DNA from 3 places in the Pectobacterium wasabiae CFBP 3304 genome. Region 2 is predicted to be linked to each of the others. Evidence: predicted binding sites of a transcription regulator. Region 2 holds the regulator's gene; each other region holds the start of a gene.
What was found. The regulator Fur, encoded in region 2, represses iron uptake genes when iron is present. The targets are predictions, from matches to a motif close to ATAATAATGAGAACNACTATCAA.
Positions count from the first base shown of each region.

Region 1: the regulator Fur is predicted to act here: its motif matches at 3,948-3,970, upstream of fepD (Fe(3+)-siderophore ABC transporter permease).
Region 3: the regulator Fur is predicted to act here: its motif matches at 3,659-3,681, upstream of exbB (tol-pal system-associated acyl-CoA thioesterase).

Region 1 is NZ_CP015750.1:816,566-821,916, reverse strand. It holds gene A7983_RS03710 (amino acid adenylation domain-containing protein) at 1-999, shown strand, start outside; gene A7983_RS03705 (ABC transporter ATP-binding protein) at 988-1,818, opposite strand; gene A7983_RS03700 (FecCD family ABC transporter permease) at 1,847-2,866, opposite strand; gene fepD (Fe(3+)-siderophore ABC transporter permease) at 2,863-3,915, opposite strand; gene entS (enterobactin transporter EntS) at 4,098-5,351, shown strand, end outside.
Region 2 is NZ_CP015750.1:3,344,114-3,349,464, forward strand. It holds gene nagE (N-acetylglucosamine-specific PTS transporter subunit IIBC) at 1-1,213, shown strand, start outside; gene glnS (glutamine--tRNA ligase) at 1,379-3,037, shown strand; gene fur (ferric iron uptake transcriptional regulator) at 3,101-3,550, opposite strand; gene fldA (flavodoxin FldA) at 3,880-4,407, opposite strand; gene A7983_RS15130 (hypothetical protein) at 4,949-5,191, shown strand; gene A7983_RS15135 (methyl-accepting chemotaxis protein) at 5,296-5,351, shown strand, end outside.
Region 3 is NZ_CP015750.1:2,191,486-2,196,836, forward strand. It holds gene A7983_RS09925 (TRAP transporter large permease) at 203-1,495, opposite strand; gene A7983_RS09930 (TRAP transporter small permease) at 1,511-2,017, opposite strand; gene A7983_RS09935 (TRAP transporter substrate-binding protein) at 2,131-3,108, opposite strand; gene exbB (tol-pal system-associated acyl-CoA thioesterase) at 3,781-4,779, shown strand; gene exbD (TonB system transport protein ExbD) at 4,783-5,208, shown strand.

The DNA of each region.
Region 1 (5,351 bases), 2.5 Mb from region 2:
GGGCGCTTACCCGAATCCGAAACGGAGCGGTTATTGGCCGCGTGTTTCTCTGCCCTGTTGGGACGAGACACCGTTTATGCGGATGATGACTTTTTCGCGTTGGGAGGACACTCGTTACTGGCGATGCGTCTGGCGGCAGATATTCGTCAACATCGGCAGCCAGCGCTGACGGTCGGGCAAATTATGGCGTCTCGCAGCGTAGAGAAAATGGCTGCGCTGCTGGATGGCTCGGGCGAAATTGACCGCGAGATCAACAGTGGTACGGGAGAGATACTGCCGCTGCGAAGTGGTCGTGGTCCCGCCCTGTTTTGCCTGCATCCGGCATCCGGGTTTGCCTGGCAATACACCGGTCTGCTGCGCTATCTGAAAGGGAGTTATCCGATTGTCGGGTTGCAGTCGCCGCGTCCTCAGGGAACGATCGCCAGTTGTGCCACGCTGGATGATATGTGCGAACGGCATTTGGCATCGATTCGCCGTTTGCAACCGCAGGGGCCGTACTACCTGCTGGGGTATTCATTGGGCGGAACGATCGCGCAGGGGATTGCTGCCCGGTTGCAGGCGGCGGGCGAATATGTGGAGTTTCTCGGGTTACTGGATACCTATCCGCCTGAAGGGCAGGACTGGACGGGACCCAGCGAGGAAGAGGCGCGACAGGAAGTCGCGCGTGAACAGGCATCGTTCATGAGCGCAGCGGAAGACGAAACCGATCCGCAGGTGCGCGCGGAGAAGGCTGCGATGTTTAACGATATCGTCGCTAACTACCGTGATGCAGTACGCTTGTTGTCTGCGGCGCAGACGCGTTCTTATCATGGCGAAGCGACACTGTTTGTGGCAACGCGCACGCTACCAGAGGAGATGGACGTACAGGCTGTTTGGGCACCTTACGTCCATTCGCTCAACGTGCATCCGTTGCCTTACGAACATGCGGATATTATTTCGCCTGCTTCGCTGGAAACGCTGGGGCCACTACTACAGCGGTTGCTGACGTCACTCGATTGACGGCGGTCTGGCGGTCGTCACTTCTGCTATGCGGTGGTGACGGCCGCAAGGCACGATGAGTGGCGTGTGTGAAACCGGATCGTCGATAATCAGGCTCGTCATGCCGAATACCTGTTCGATCAGATCGGCATTGACGATATCGGCAGGCTTCCCTTCTGCCATGATGCGTCCGGCCTGCATCACAATCAAATGGTCGGCATAGCGACAGGCCTGATTAAGGTCGTGCAGCACGGCCACCAGCGTGCGCCCATGCTGATGGCGCAGTGTATAAAATAGATCGAGCAGGTCTATCTGATGCGCGATGTCCAGCCAGGTTGTCGGCTCGTCGAGCAGAAGAAGCGGGGTTTGTTGCGCCAAAACCATCGCGATCCAGACCCGCTGGCGCTGTCCACCAGAGAGCTCGTCAACGTGACGTTCAGCCAACTCGCTAATATTCGTCGCCGCCATCGCCTCTTCCAGAACCTTTTGATCGGTCTGGTTCCAGGTGTGTAACAGGCGCTGATGCGGATAGCGCCCGCGCGATACCAGCTCGGCCACCGTGATGTTGTCCGGAACGACGGCATGCTGGGGTAGTAAGCCAATTTGTCTGGCTAACGCTTTGGTGGGCAGATGGTGGATATTATTGCCGTCTAAAATCACTTCCCCTGCTAACGGTTTCAGTAATCGGCACAACGCGCGCAGCAGCGTCGATTTTCCACAAGCATTAGGCCCGACTATCACGCTGAATTGGTTATCTGGAATTGACAGGCTCAGATGTTCCGCAATGATTTTTTTGTCATAGCCGAGGGTCAGATGGTTAGCATGTAAGAGGTGTGTCATAGGCGTTTTACTCTTTCATATATGGCGGTTAACGCCGCGCTTCGCGGATAAGCAGCCAAATCAGGTAAACCCCGCCGATACTCACGGTTACGGCCCCTACCGGAAGTTGGACGGTAGCAAAGGCATGCTGGGCGATGATATCGGCTGACAGCAGCAACACGGCACCGATCGTGCCAGCGGAAAAGAGCGGTGTTGCGCTGGCTCGAGTGAGCCGCCGGGCGATCTGTGGGGCGGCTAAGGCGATAAAAGAAATCGGGCCAGCAACGGCAGTGACCACCGCAGTGAGCAGAATACCGAACAGCATCAGCCATAATCGGCTGGCTTCGGCGTTAACACCCAGCGATCTGGCGCTGTCATCCCCCATTTCTAGCAGTTTCAGACGCGTGCGCAGCAACAATGTGCCGATAATAGTCAAGGGGATCAGGATGATGGCCGGCTGTGCTTTCATCCACGTCATGCCGTTCAATGAGCCGGTTCCCCAGAGCGCGGCCGTCATCGCATTTTCCAGTGAACCTGTGACAATAAGCCAGGTATTGAAGGCCGATAGCATGGCACTGATGGCGATCCCGATAAGGATTAAGCGGAACCCGGTGACTCCCTTACGCCAGATGAGCAGATAAACCAGGGCTGCGGTGGCGATACCACCCAACATCGCACCGCTCGCGATTTCATACCCATTACCTTGTAATAAGATGATCACGATGAGTGCGCCGGTGTAGGCACCGGTATTGAAGCCGATGATATCCGGGCTGCCTAATGGGTTACGGCTGATAGACTGAAATATTGCGCCGCTGACGCCCAATCCTGCGCCCAACAGCAGCGCGGAGAGCGCACGCGGTGCGCGCCATTCGGTGATGACGGTAGCGCCGACAGAAGGAGCACCCATAAATATGCGCCATATATCAAGCGGTGGGAGTTGCAGTGCGCCGAGACTGACTGCCAGTGCGAACAACAGCAGGCATAACAGCAGCAGCAGGCTGTTAATGAGAACGATGTGGCGTGGGAGTTGGCTGTAGACAGCCCGGCGATGACGCGCGTAATGGCTCATCGCTCGTTTCCTACTATGTTGTGGCGGCGAACCAGCCAAATCAGTACGGGCGCGCCGATAAATGCGGTTATGATCGAAACGCGCAGTTCACTCGGTGCCAGTAGGCGGGCGAGAATATCGGCGCACAATAACAGCACTGGGGCGAGCAGCATCGAATAAAATACGATCCAGCGCTGGTCTGGTCCTGCCCACCAGCGAGCGATATGCGGGATCATCAAGCCAACAAAACCGATAGGCCCGACCAACGCGGTTGCCGAACCGCACATCAACATGATGGCGATCACGGCGACGGAGCGGATTAATACGGTGCGGGTGCCGAGGGCGGTCGCGATGTCGTCACCCATGCTTAATGCATTGAGCGCGCGGGCGATGATTAACGCTAATCCACCTCCCAGCAATACAATGGGGGCGACCAGTGCAATGTTATGCAGGGAACGAATATCCAGCGTACCCGCCTCCCACATGCGCATTTGGTCAAATGCATCGGGATTCAATAGCGAAACCGAAGACGTGATGCCCGTGAGTACGGCGCTGAGGGCGACACCAGTCAACGTTAAGCGAATGGGGTTAACGCGCCCACCGCTGAGCGAGCCGATAACCCATACCACCACGCTGGTCACCAAAACGCCGAGCCAGGCAAATCCAAGCCAGGAAGCCATGTCGGTGATACCGAACCAAATGATGCCCATGACAATGGCGAAACTGGCACCCGCGTTGACGCCAAGAATACCTGGATCGGCGAGGGGATTGCGGGTCAGCGCTTGTATGAGCGCGCCGGAACCGCCGAGCGCGATCCCGGCAATGATGCCTGCCAGCGTGCGCGGTAAACGGGCGTCGAGAATAATAATACTGTCTGCGTTGTGGAGCTGGCCTGTCAGGCTCATCCACACGGTTTCCGGTGCAATGGATTTTGCACCCAGCATTAGGCTGGCAATGGCACCGAGCGTGATGAGCAGTAAACATAGTGTGACACCACGCCAGCGTCGAATATCAACCCTGCGAGGATCGTATGATGTGCGATTCGCTACGCTGGAAGGATAAACGGGCATCCTCAATGCGACTCCCTTCTGAGTAAATGAGTGTGATAATTACTATCATTAGTATTGTCTTTTTACTATGGTAGCATGTCCTTCCTTGTAAATACATTGACCTACAGCGGGGTAACCGTGAACTTGTCGCTGGATGAGGGACGGTTTCGTTCACGCTGGTGTGGCTTTCACGCGGGAAATCTATGGCCAAATCCTCCGTTTTTCTTGACTTCAGTCTGTTGAAAACCAACGCGAATTTTCGCGCGATTTTTATTGCTCGAATGCTGTCTGTTTTCGCGCTGGGTATGCTGTCCGTTGGTGTACCGATTCAGGTGCAGGCAATGACGGGCTCGACCTTTCAGGTGGGGATGGCCGTGGCGCTTGACGGTATTGGGATGTTTATTGGCCTGATTCTGGGCGGTGTACTGGCTGACCGTTTCGATCGCCGTAAACTGATTCTATTTGCGCGCGGCACCTGTGGCTTGGGATTCGTCGCGCTCAGCATTAACGGATTTTCTGATACGCCGTCGTTACTTGCGCTCTATGTGCTGGCAGCATGGGATGGTTTTTTCGGTGCGCTGGGGATGACGGCGTTAATGGCGGTTATTCCGATTTTGGTCGGGCGGGAAAATTTGCCCGCAGCGGGCGCATTGAGCATGTTGACCGTCCGTTTGGGCTCCATCCTTTCACCCGCACTGGGCGGAGTGATCATTGTCGCGGGCGGTGTCGGTTGGAATTTTGCTATTGCTGCTATTGGGACGCTGGCCACCCTGATTCCGTTGGTGCGTTTGCCGTCGTTACGCCCTGCAACGAGTGAGCCGGAACCGCCACTGCGTGCCTTAATCGGTGGTGTGAGGTTTGTATGTTCGCATCGTGTCGTCGGGTGGGTGGTGCTGATCGGCATGTTAGTCAGTGTTATCGGCGCGATGCGCATCCTTTTCCCTACGTTAGCGAATGATGTTTATCATGCAGGGCCGTCGGCGGTCGGGCTGATGTTTTCCGCCGTGCCGCTGGGCGCGATGCTGGGGGCGTTTACCAGCGGATGGGTATCTGGCGTGGCGCGTCCTGGTTTGATTCTGTTGCTGTGTGCCAGCGGGGCGTTCTTATCGGTGGCGTCGCTAGGGCTGGTGGGGCATCTCGTCCCCGCGCTGTTGGCGTTGGTATGTTATGGCTATTTACATGCGATTACCGGGCTATTGCAATTTACCTTAATTCAGACTCACACGCCGGACCCTCTTCTTGGGCGGGTGAATAGTCTGGTGACGGCACAGGATGTGACGGGGGATTCGGTGGGAGCATTGGGGCTTGGTTTTATGGGAAGGATATTCGCCCCTGCAATGAGCATTCTGATGTTTGGGGGGATCGCAGGGCTAGTTATTCTACTGGCTCTGCTCGTGCGGCCACTGCGGCAATGCACCTTTGGTGAGCCAGATGCTGTCACCCAGTCTGATGAGACA
Region 2 (5,351 bases):
TTCACCTGCTGTGGTCGCGATGATTCAACGAATTCCCGTTGAACTGGTGCCGGCTGCGTTTGGCAAGATTGAAAACCAGTTCATCGGGATTCTCGTCGGTGTGATGTCGGCTGAACTGTATAACCGTTTCAGCCAGGTTGAATTGCCTAAAGCGCTCTCTTTCTTCAGTGGGCGGCGTTTGGTACCGATTCTGGTTTCTTTCCTGATGATTCTGGTGGCGTTCATTTTAATGTACGTCTGGCCTGTCATTTACAATGCACTGGTGTCGTTTGGTGAACACATCCAACAGTTAGGGTCGGCTGGTGCTGGGGTTTATGCCTTTTTTAACCGCTTACTGATCCCTGTTGGATTACACCATGCGCTGAATTCCGTGTTCTGGTTTGATGTCGCGGGTATCAACGATATTCCTAACTTCCTGGCTGGCCAACAGTCTATCGATTCTGGTAAAGCCGTAGTGGGGATCACGGGCCGTTATCAGGCGGGTTTCTTCCCGATCATGATGTTCGGCCTGCCGGGAGCTGCGCTAGCGATTTACCACTGTGCGCGCCCAGAGAACAAAAGCAAAGTAGCCGGGATTATGCTGGCGGCGGCATTTGCTTCATTCTTCACTGGGATTACCGAGCCGCTGGAATTTTCGTTTATGTTTGTCGCGCCAGTGCTGTATTTCCTGCATGCGTTACTGACAGGTTTTTCCGTATTTATTGCAGCCAGTATGCAGTGGATCGCCGGTTTTGGTTTCAGCGCCGGTCTGGTGGATATGGTGCTGTCTTCGCGTAATCCGCTGGCAACCCAGTGGTACATGTTGATAGCGCAGGGGCTGGTATTCTTCGTCATTTACTACGTGGTGTTCCGCTTTACCATCACTCGCTTCAATCTGTTAACGCCGGGACGTGAGCTGGCGGTAAGCGGTAGCGAGGCAGATGGCTATGACGTGATTAAGGCGTCTGCGGGCAAGAAGTCAAACGATACGGCGGCGTTGGCACTGGGGTATTTGCAGGCGCTTGGTGGCAAAGCCAACCTGGTTGGTATCGACGCCTGTATCACACGTTTGCGTTTGAACGTGGTTGATTCCTCTCTGGTTGATGATGCACAGGCGAAACGTCTTGGTGCTGCGGGTGTTATTCGCCTGAATAAACAAAGCGTACAGATTGTGGTGGGCACGCAGGCTGAGTCGATAGCAACGGCGCTGAAAGCGGAGCATGACAAGGCGTAATATAATGACGATGCCTGTGTAACGCCGTGTTATATCGATGAAACTAGGGGGGTGAGATAGCAATCTCGCCCCTTTTTTTCGTTATGAATAATTAACGGTTGTTTCCCTGCGTAGCTTGTTGGATCATTGTCGGTTATACGTCGTTTTAGCATTGAGGAATGAAGAATGAGTGAGGCTGAAGCCCGCCCGACTAACTTTATCCGTCAGATTATTGATGAAGATCTGGCATCCGGTAAGCATGACCATATTCAGACGCGTTTCCCGCCAGAGCCGAACGGTTATCTGCATATTGGGCATGCCAAATCTATTTGTCTGAATTTTGGGATCGCGCGTGACTATCAAGGGCAGTGCAACCTGCGTTTTGACGACACCAATCCGGTAAAAGAAGATATCGAATACGTTGAGTCGATCAAACGTGACGTCGAGTGGCTGGGTTTTTCATGGAGCGGTAACGTTCGTTATTCTTCTGATTATTTCGATCAACTGCACGCTTATGCGGTTGAGCTGATCGGTAAAGGGCTGGCTTACGTTGATGAGCTGACGGCCGATCAGATTCGTGAATACCGTGGTTCGTTGACGGCTCCGGGCAAAAACAGCCCTTATCGCGATCGTACCGTGCAGGAAAACCTGGCGCTATTTGAAAAAATGCGTAACGGCGGGTTTGCAGAAGGTACTGCTTGTCTACGTGCAAAAATCGATATGGCATCATCCTTTATCGTGATGCGTGATCCGGTGCTGTATCGTATTAAGTTTGCCGATCATCACCAGACCGGCAACAAGTGGTGCATCTACCCAATGTATGACTTCACCCACTGCATTTCTGATGCGCTGGAAGGGATCACGCATTCTCTGTGTACGTTGGAATTCCAAGATAACCGCCGTCTGTACGACTGGGTTCTGGATAACATCACGATTCCTTGCCACCCACGTCAGTACGAATTCTCCCGCCTCAATCTTGAATACGCGATTATGTCCAAGCGTAAGCTGAATCAACTGGTCGTGGAAAATGTGGTTGAAGGCTGGGATGACCCGCGTATGCCGACCATCTCAGGCCTGCGTCGTCGTGGCTATAGTGCGGCTTCCGTCCGTGAATTCTGTGTGCGCATCGGCGTAACGAAGCAGGACAATAACGTGGAAATGGCCGCGCTTGAATCCTGCATCCGTGACGATCTGAATGAAAATGCTCCGCGTGCGATGGCAGTGCTAGATCCGGTCAAGGTCGTGATCGAGAATCTGCCCGCTGGGCACGAAGAGTTTGTTGCGATGCCAAACCATCCTAATAAGCCGGAAATGGGCTCACGTCAGGTGGCATTCAGCCGTGAAGTTTACATCGATCGCGCTGATTTCCGTGAAGAAGCCAACAAGCAGTACAAACGTCTGGTGTTGGGTAAAGAAGTTCGTCTGCGTAATGCCTATGTGATCAAAGCCGATCGCATTGAAAAAGACGAGCAGGGCACTATCACTACGATCTATTGCAGCTATGATGCGGAAACGCTGAGCAAAGATCCGGCTGACGGCCGTAAAGTGAAGGGGGTTATCCACTGGGTCTCTACGGCGCATGGCGTGCCAGCAGAATTCCGTTTGTACGATCGTTTATTCAGTGTGGCAAATCCTGGCGCGGCGGATGATTTCCTGTCGACGATTAACCCAGACTCACTGAAAGTTACGCAAGGTTTTGTCGAAGCGAGTTTGGCACAAGCGGAAGTAGAGAAGGCGTATCAGTTTGAGCGCGAAGGTTACTTCTGTGCCGATCGTGTTTACTCCAGTACAGAACATCTGGTGTTTAACCGAACGGTCGGGCTGCGCGATACTTGGGTTGGCTAAAGTCACGAAGTAGAAGATAAAAATAAAACCGCCTCGGCGGTTTTATTTTTTTATGCGGTCGATTTATCGTGTGGACTCATGCAGGGTTTCGTCTTCTCGACAATCCCCTTCACTGCAATGCCCATAGAGATACAAACTGTGGTTGGTCAGTTTAATGCCGTGTCTTTCTGCGATCTCACGCTGACGTGCTTCGATAGATTCATCGCGGAATTCAATGACTTTGCCACAGTCGAGGCAAATTAAGTGGTCGTGATGATGCTGCTGCGTCAATTCAAAGACGGATTTGCCACCTTCGAAGTTATGACGGGTTACGATACCAGCATCATCAAACTGGTTGAGTACGCGATAGACGGTAGCAAGACCAATCTCTTCGCCCATATCAATCAGTCTCTTATATAAATCTTCCGCACTGACGTGATGACAGACAGGATCCTGTAACACTTCCAGTATTTTCAGTCTTGGAAGAGTGACTTTCAAGCCGGCCTTCTTCAATGCGGTATTGTTGTCAGTCATGCGGGTTTAGTCCTGTAGCTTACTTATCAATGGAGGCTGCCTAGCCTATGACATCGGTCGGCTCAAAAAATGCAAACGCGTCTCAATTATAGAACCGCGCATACAAAATGAAAACAAGGGAATGTTAACAATATTGTCCCCACTCACACTATTGATATACAACGCAATCCGTTGTTGATGAATGAGGAAAAGGTAAAGCGCGTATAAAACCGATGGGATTATTGTACAGGTTTACTGATAGAAGTTAAAAAAATGTGTCAATTATTGTGAAAGGTTTTACCTATCGATACTATTTTGGCTCTGATAGGAATTATCAGAGCCAAAATGGCTTAGCCAACCAGCTCTTTCAGATTCAGTTCATCGCCGATCTGTTTCACCCACGTCGTCACGCGCTCGCTGGTCAATTCAGGCTGACGGTCTTCATCGATAGCCAAACCAATGAAGTGATTATCGTCGGCAAGTCCTTTAGACGCTTCAAAGTAATAACCTTCTGTTGGCCAGTGACCGACAATCGTCGCTCCGCGAGGTTCAATGATGTCGCGAATAGTCCCCATGGCATCACAGAAGTATTCCGCATAGTCTTCCTGATCGCCGCAGCCAAACAGAGCAACCAATTTTCCGGTGAAATCAACCTCTTCCAACGAAGGGAAGAAGTCATCCCAATCGCACTGAGCTTCACCGTAATACCAGGTTGGAATACCTAACAGCAGAATATCGAAACCTTCTAGGTCTTCTTTGCTACTTTTGGCGATGTCATGAACATCAGCAACGTTGGTGCCTAACTGCTGTTGGATCGTTTTGGCGATGTTTTCCGTGTTGCCCGTATCACTGCCAAAGAATATTCCGATGAGTGCCATGAATTGAATAACCTCTTGATTCTTAATGGTATGGTGTAATATTTCACCCACTTATCTGTTAATAATAACAGACACTCACATTAGGAGAAACTCGTATCGGTACGGAGGCGTAAATCAAGAGCATGCAAAATGCGGGGGGCGATAAAAGGAACGAAGCGCTGATCTTCTGGTGCTAAATTACCCATGGTAATAGTATGGTCATATTACCTTTCGAGATCAGACACGCATAGCCCTAACACTACCAAGGTTATTTATTTGCAATGATGTTTCATTTTTTATGAATGGTATTTTTATTTCATGGTTCGTTTCAGTTGTAATTAAAAGCAGACTTCTTTTTGTCAGAAATGAAAGTCACGGAACGATACATCTCTACTCTGGGAAATTAAAATGCATACAAAAGATAATGTTTTTACTGAATTGAAAATTTGTAACATTTTTAGGGAATATTCCTAATAAAAGAAGATAAGAATTATAACCATTTGTAGCTGAAACGATGCAGCCTTGAAGAAGAAATCTTTAGCTTTTGATGTTAAAGAATAAAATGAAAATGATGCGTAAATTGCTTCTCCGTCTAAGTGCGTATCCACGCCAGCGCACAAGGGACGCGGGTGGCCGTCGCTTTGCTTTCAACCCTCTGATTAAAAACCGTATATTTATAAAAATAGGTGAATTCATTCTCAGTGTGAAAAATTATATTAATAAATATAGCAAGAGTGCTAAATATTCTCTGTATTTAGCCGATGAACTAGCGTGGTTTTTGAGTTTTCAACTTGGTGAAATGTGAACGCTAGGGAGAAGTGGTCTGTTTTATTGTGTGAATTTTCTGATTCATATTGGTTGATTAGCGATAAAAATCTTTTTAACCATTTTCCTGATTTGGAGTGAGCTATGAGACTTATTAAAAATATTGCCATCAGAACCGCTATGCTATGGGTGCTGGGCAT
Region 3 (5,351 bases), 1.2 Mb from region 2:
GAGGTAGATGAAAACATTTCAGGAAGAACGCAAGAAGCGCCATGTTATTCGCGACAATTCAAAAAACATAGCGCAATGCCGATCGTTTAAAGATCGAGATACCGGGGGCTACCACGGTGCGAGGTATCCCTGCGGGAACCTCATCACCGTGTTTCCCCCTAAATACAGACTTAGTCACCAAGATGGCGCAATTGGGCGTGCGTTAACCCGTGTGGACGCCAAAGAATTTCGGCAACCAGAGCGAGATAGCCGGAATATAAGTGACCAACATCAGTACAAAGAAGAGCCCACAGTAGAAGGGCAGCATCGCTTTAACGACCTGCTCTATCTTCTGTTTACTCACCGCACTGGCGACGAAAAGCACTGACCCTACTGGCGGTGTAATCAGGCCGATCCCAAGGTTAACCAGCATGATCATACCGAAATGTACCGGATCGATGCCGAGCGAGTGGGCGACAGGTAGCAGAACGGGGGTCAGGATCAGGATCAACGGAGCCATGTCCATCAGCGTACCGACCAGTAGCAGCATGATGTTAATCCACATCAGGATGACGTACTTGTTATCCGAAATGGAGGTGAAGAACTCGGTAATGCGGGCGGGCAACTGCATGTAGGTCATGATGGCACCGAATGCGGCGGCGAAGCCGATCAGGATCATGACGATCGTGACGGTTTTTACCGTGCGGTACATCAGCTTGGGCAGCTCAGACCACTTATAATCTTTGTAGATAAACATGGTCACGAAGAAGGACCACAGGCAGGCGATGGCCGCAGACTCCGTTGCGGTAAAAATGCCAGACAGAATCCCGCCCATGATGATAACAACCGTCATCAATCCCCACAGGGTATCGACGAAGATTTTCAAGGCCTGACGGAACGGTACGCGTTCGCCTTTTGGGTAGCCCCGTCGATGTGCGAAACCCACGCACATCACCATCAATGTCAGGCTGAGCAGCAGGCCGGGCAGGATCCCGGCGATAAACAACGAGGCGATCGAAACTGTGCCGCCGGTTGCCAGCGAGTAGATTACAGAGTTGTGGCTCGGTGGTGTCAGAATTGCCTGCACGGAGCCGCTGGCGGTGACAGCAGCGGAGAAGTCGCGTGGGTAGCCCTTCTTCTCCATCTCCGGGATCATCACTGAGCCGATTGAAGCCGTATCTGCCACAGAAGAGCCGGATATCGCCCCGAAAAATGTCGATGCGACGATGTTAACGAGTGATAAACCGCCGCGAATAAAGCCGACAAAAATATACGCGAAGCTGACCAGCCTGCGCGCGATGCCGCCTTCGGCCATAATGGCCCCAGCCAGAATAAAGAAGGGGATCGCCAGTAGCGAAAATTTGTTCACGCCGTTGGTAATCTGAATCATGACCGCCTCAAGCGGCAAATCGATCCATAAGGCACCAACAATCGCGCTCAGCCCTACCGCGTAGGCGACGGGAACGCCGACCGCCAGCAGCACTGCCAGCGTGGCAACAAGAATAAATGCATCCATGGTATTGGCTCCGAATTAAGAACTGCCAAGCATGACCACAGGGCGTTGATCCTGCGGGCCGAAAAATATTTTTTCGATGATAAAGAGCACGGTAATTAACGAGCCGATAGGCAGCGGCAAATAACTTTCACCCGCAGTTAATAATGGAAATTCCGCGACGGGTTGTTCCCATAATTCCATGCAGAGCACAGTGCTGTAATAGAGAATAAACAGGCTGATTAAGAGCATCAGGAGATTTGACAGATGAACGCAAATCTTCTTACCGGATTCTGGCAATCTGTCGGTCAACATGCTGACAGCAATATGTGAATTAGAACGATAGCTGACTGCTGCACCTACAAAAGTAAACGTCACCATACAAATAATCGAAATGGGTTCTGGCCAGGATAATGCCGCGTTTAAAACATAGCGTGCGAATATGCCGATAGGAATTATTAGCGTCATAATTAATAACGCCAGACCAGAAACCCACATGGCAATACGATAAAGTACATCCATACTTGAGTGATAAGACTGTGCCATAGTGTCACCTATATTCACTCAGTTGAGTGATAAGCGAAGGATAATTGTTTGTATCAGGCCATTAAGGATGGCGGATAAATAGCGACTATTTATCCGCTAAGATGAGATATTGATTATTGGACGTCGGCGACGGCTTTAATCAGATCCTGATATTTGGCACCAAATTGATCGCGTACAGGTTGTGTCGCTTTGAAATAGTACTCGTTATCGACTTCATGGAACTGAACGCCACCGGCTTTCATTTTATCCAGGGATTGCTGAGTATATTCATTCCATAGTACACGCTGCTCTTGCTGTGCTTCTTTCGCCAGTTTCAGGATAAGATCCTGATCTTCTTTGGAAAGCTTATCCCATTTGGTTTTGGAGTACAGGAATAGCTCAGGAATAATGAAGTGGCGACTCCAGGTGAAATTCTTGGCAACAGGCATGTAGTTATGTGCCACATAAGTTGGTGGATTATTTTCGGTGCCGTCAATCACGCCGGTTTGCATGCCGCTGAAGACTTCGCTGGTGCCCATAGCGATGGCGTTAGCGCCCATGGCTTTCAGCGTTGCGAGAGCAACCTGGCTGGTTTGAACGCGAATTTTCATACCCTTGAGGTCTTCTGGTTTCGCCACCGGTTGCTTGGTGATTAAATTACGCGTTCCCGCGTCCATCCAGCCTAGGAAAACCAATTTTGATTTACTGCTATGGGTAATTTTGTCACCAATTTCCTGACCGATTTTTCCATCCAGCACTTTATGCAGATGATCTTCATCACGGAAAATATAGGGCAGGGTGAAGACTTCGATTTCCGGTAAAATAGCGGCAACGGGCGTCATTGAAACACGGATAATATCAATCGCACCGAGCTGTGCCTGTTCAATCATTTGCTTCTCATCCCCTAATACACCGCCGGGGAAGGTTTTAATTTCCAGCCTGCCATTTGTAGCAGCTTTTAATTTTTCTCCCATTTTCTGTACGGCGACGACATTAGGATAACCTTCAGGGTGAACATCAGAGGCTTTAATTTGTTGTGCCTGAATCGCTTGGCTCATCAGGAATGCAGTAGAACCCAGACAAATGCCGATCAATGTTTTCGACAGCTTCATTGAATTATCTCCAGAGGTAGGGGTGACATTATCGATAATAAAATGGTGATTAAAAAATCTAACCCATGAAAAATAGAATAATTTATGGTGGTGCATCGATGAGAAGACGGCATCCTTGTATAGCTATTATCGTGGCGCGCGTCGGGATTCTCTGTGGGTTAAGCTAACCTATTATACAACTTCGTAGAATGACTCGTGTCACAAAAGAAAAAGCTAATATGAAATGCTGTTTTATAGGGTTTTTATTCCCGATTTCTCAATCTAAATGTGCATAACACGATGTTTTCATTTGTCTTATTGTGTATTTATGTTTCCATTCGTTTCATCGAACTTATCGCCAGCCACCATGAAATGGTGTGATAACTTAATGTCGATCACAAAAACCTCACAGTATCATGCTGTGTTTTAGGCGAGTACCTGCCGCTATCGCCTGCCAGATATATTCCTAGATGCAATTCTTCATGCTTCTTTATGCATTTTCCGTCGAAATACAGGTAATACCCCTAAAAACCCTGTCAGAACGCAAGAAAAAGTGTGTTATCTGACGTAAATAATAATGAGAACGACTATCAATTCGTTCAGGGTTTGGTATCATTTCAGGCTGCGTTATTGCGGCATAGTACCTGCGGGTGTGTGCGCGTTATTGTACAGAACGAATGGTGGAGGCACAGCGTGAAAACGGCTGTCAGTAATACAACTCAACAGGTGTTATCAACCTGGCAAAAAAAACGTGGTGCGTTCAGCGCATTTTCCCGTAGCGTGCTGGTTATCCTGCTGTGTACGGCGGGACTAAGTGGAAATGCGTTTGCGGCTCCGGCAACGACGCCGTTATCGACAGAGAATGCGGCACCAACTGCGGCATCCTCTCCTGCACCTGTGACAGCCGAAGCATCCGCGCCGACGTCAGCGCTTACGCTTCCGGCCAGTGCGGTGCCGGGTACGAATAACCTGATGAAAACCGATTTGTCCGTCTGGGGTATGTACCAGCACGCTGATGCTGTAGTGAAAACGGTGATGATCGGTTTGCTGCTGGCTTCCGTGATTACCTGGGCGATTTTCTTCAGTAAAAGCGTCGAAATGTCTGGCGCGAAACGTCGCCTGCGTCGTGAGTATCTGGCGCTGGAGCAGGTGAAAACGCTGGACGATGCGCTGGAGGCGGCGGATGCGTTCAAAGCTGGCAGCGTAGCGCAGCAATTGGTTATGGATGCGCAGAACGAACTGGAACTTTCTGCACGTTCAGATGATAACAACGGGATTAAAGAGCGCACCGCGTTTCGTCTGGAGCGTCGTGTGGCGGCTACCGGGCGTCATATGGGGCGTGGTAATGGCTACCTGGCAACGGTCGGCGCAGTTGCACCGTTCGTAGGGCTGTTCGGTACGGTATGGGGCATCATGAACAGCTTCATCGGTATCGCACAGACGCAAACGACTAACCTGGCGGTAGTTGCCCCGGGGATTGCAGAAGCTCTGCTGGCGACGGCGATTGGTCTGGTCGCGGCGATCCCTGCGGTTGTTATCTATAACGTTTTTGCGCGCTCGATTGCTGGTTACAAAGCGACGGTCGGTGATGTGGCGGCACAAGTGCTGCTGCTGCAAAGCCGCGATCTCGACGTGGCCGCCAGCAACGATAACCGGGCGTCTTCAGCAGCGCATAAACTGCGGGTGGGTTAAGTCATGGCGATGCATTTGAAGGAGGACGTAGGTGATGACGGTGAAATGCATGACATCAACGTCACGCCGTTCATTGACGTCATGCTGGTTCTGCTGATCATCTTCATGGTGGCAGCTCCGCTGGCAACGGTGGATATTCGTGTCGATCTGCCAGCATCATCAGCCGTGCCGCAGCCGCGTCCAGAGAAGCCGCTTTATCTGACAGTAAAAGCGGATAAGCAAATGTTTCTGGGGGAAGAGGCGATTAACGAGCAGTCTCTGGCTCAGGTATTGGATGCGAAAACCAGTGCCAACAAAGAAACAACTATCTTCTTTCAGGCGGATAAAAGCGTCGATTATGAAACCATCATGAGCGTGATGGATTCACTGCGTAAAGCGGGTTACCTCAAGGTTGGTTTGGTTGGTGCGGAAACCGCTGCCGCTAAATAACAGTTGAGAGTGGTGTTTTAAGAAGGAATGCGGGGTGAAGATCCAAACCGCATTCCTTTTTTTATTTCGACGTGAACTCCAGTGCCGCATGAATGCGGGAAAGCGCCGCTAGCCCAGCGCTCAGAAAGGCAACCAAGGCACCA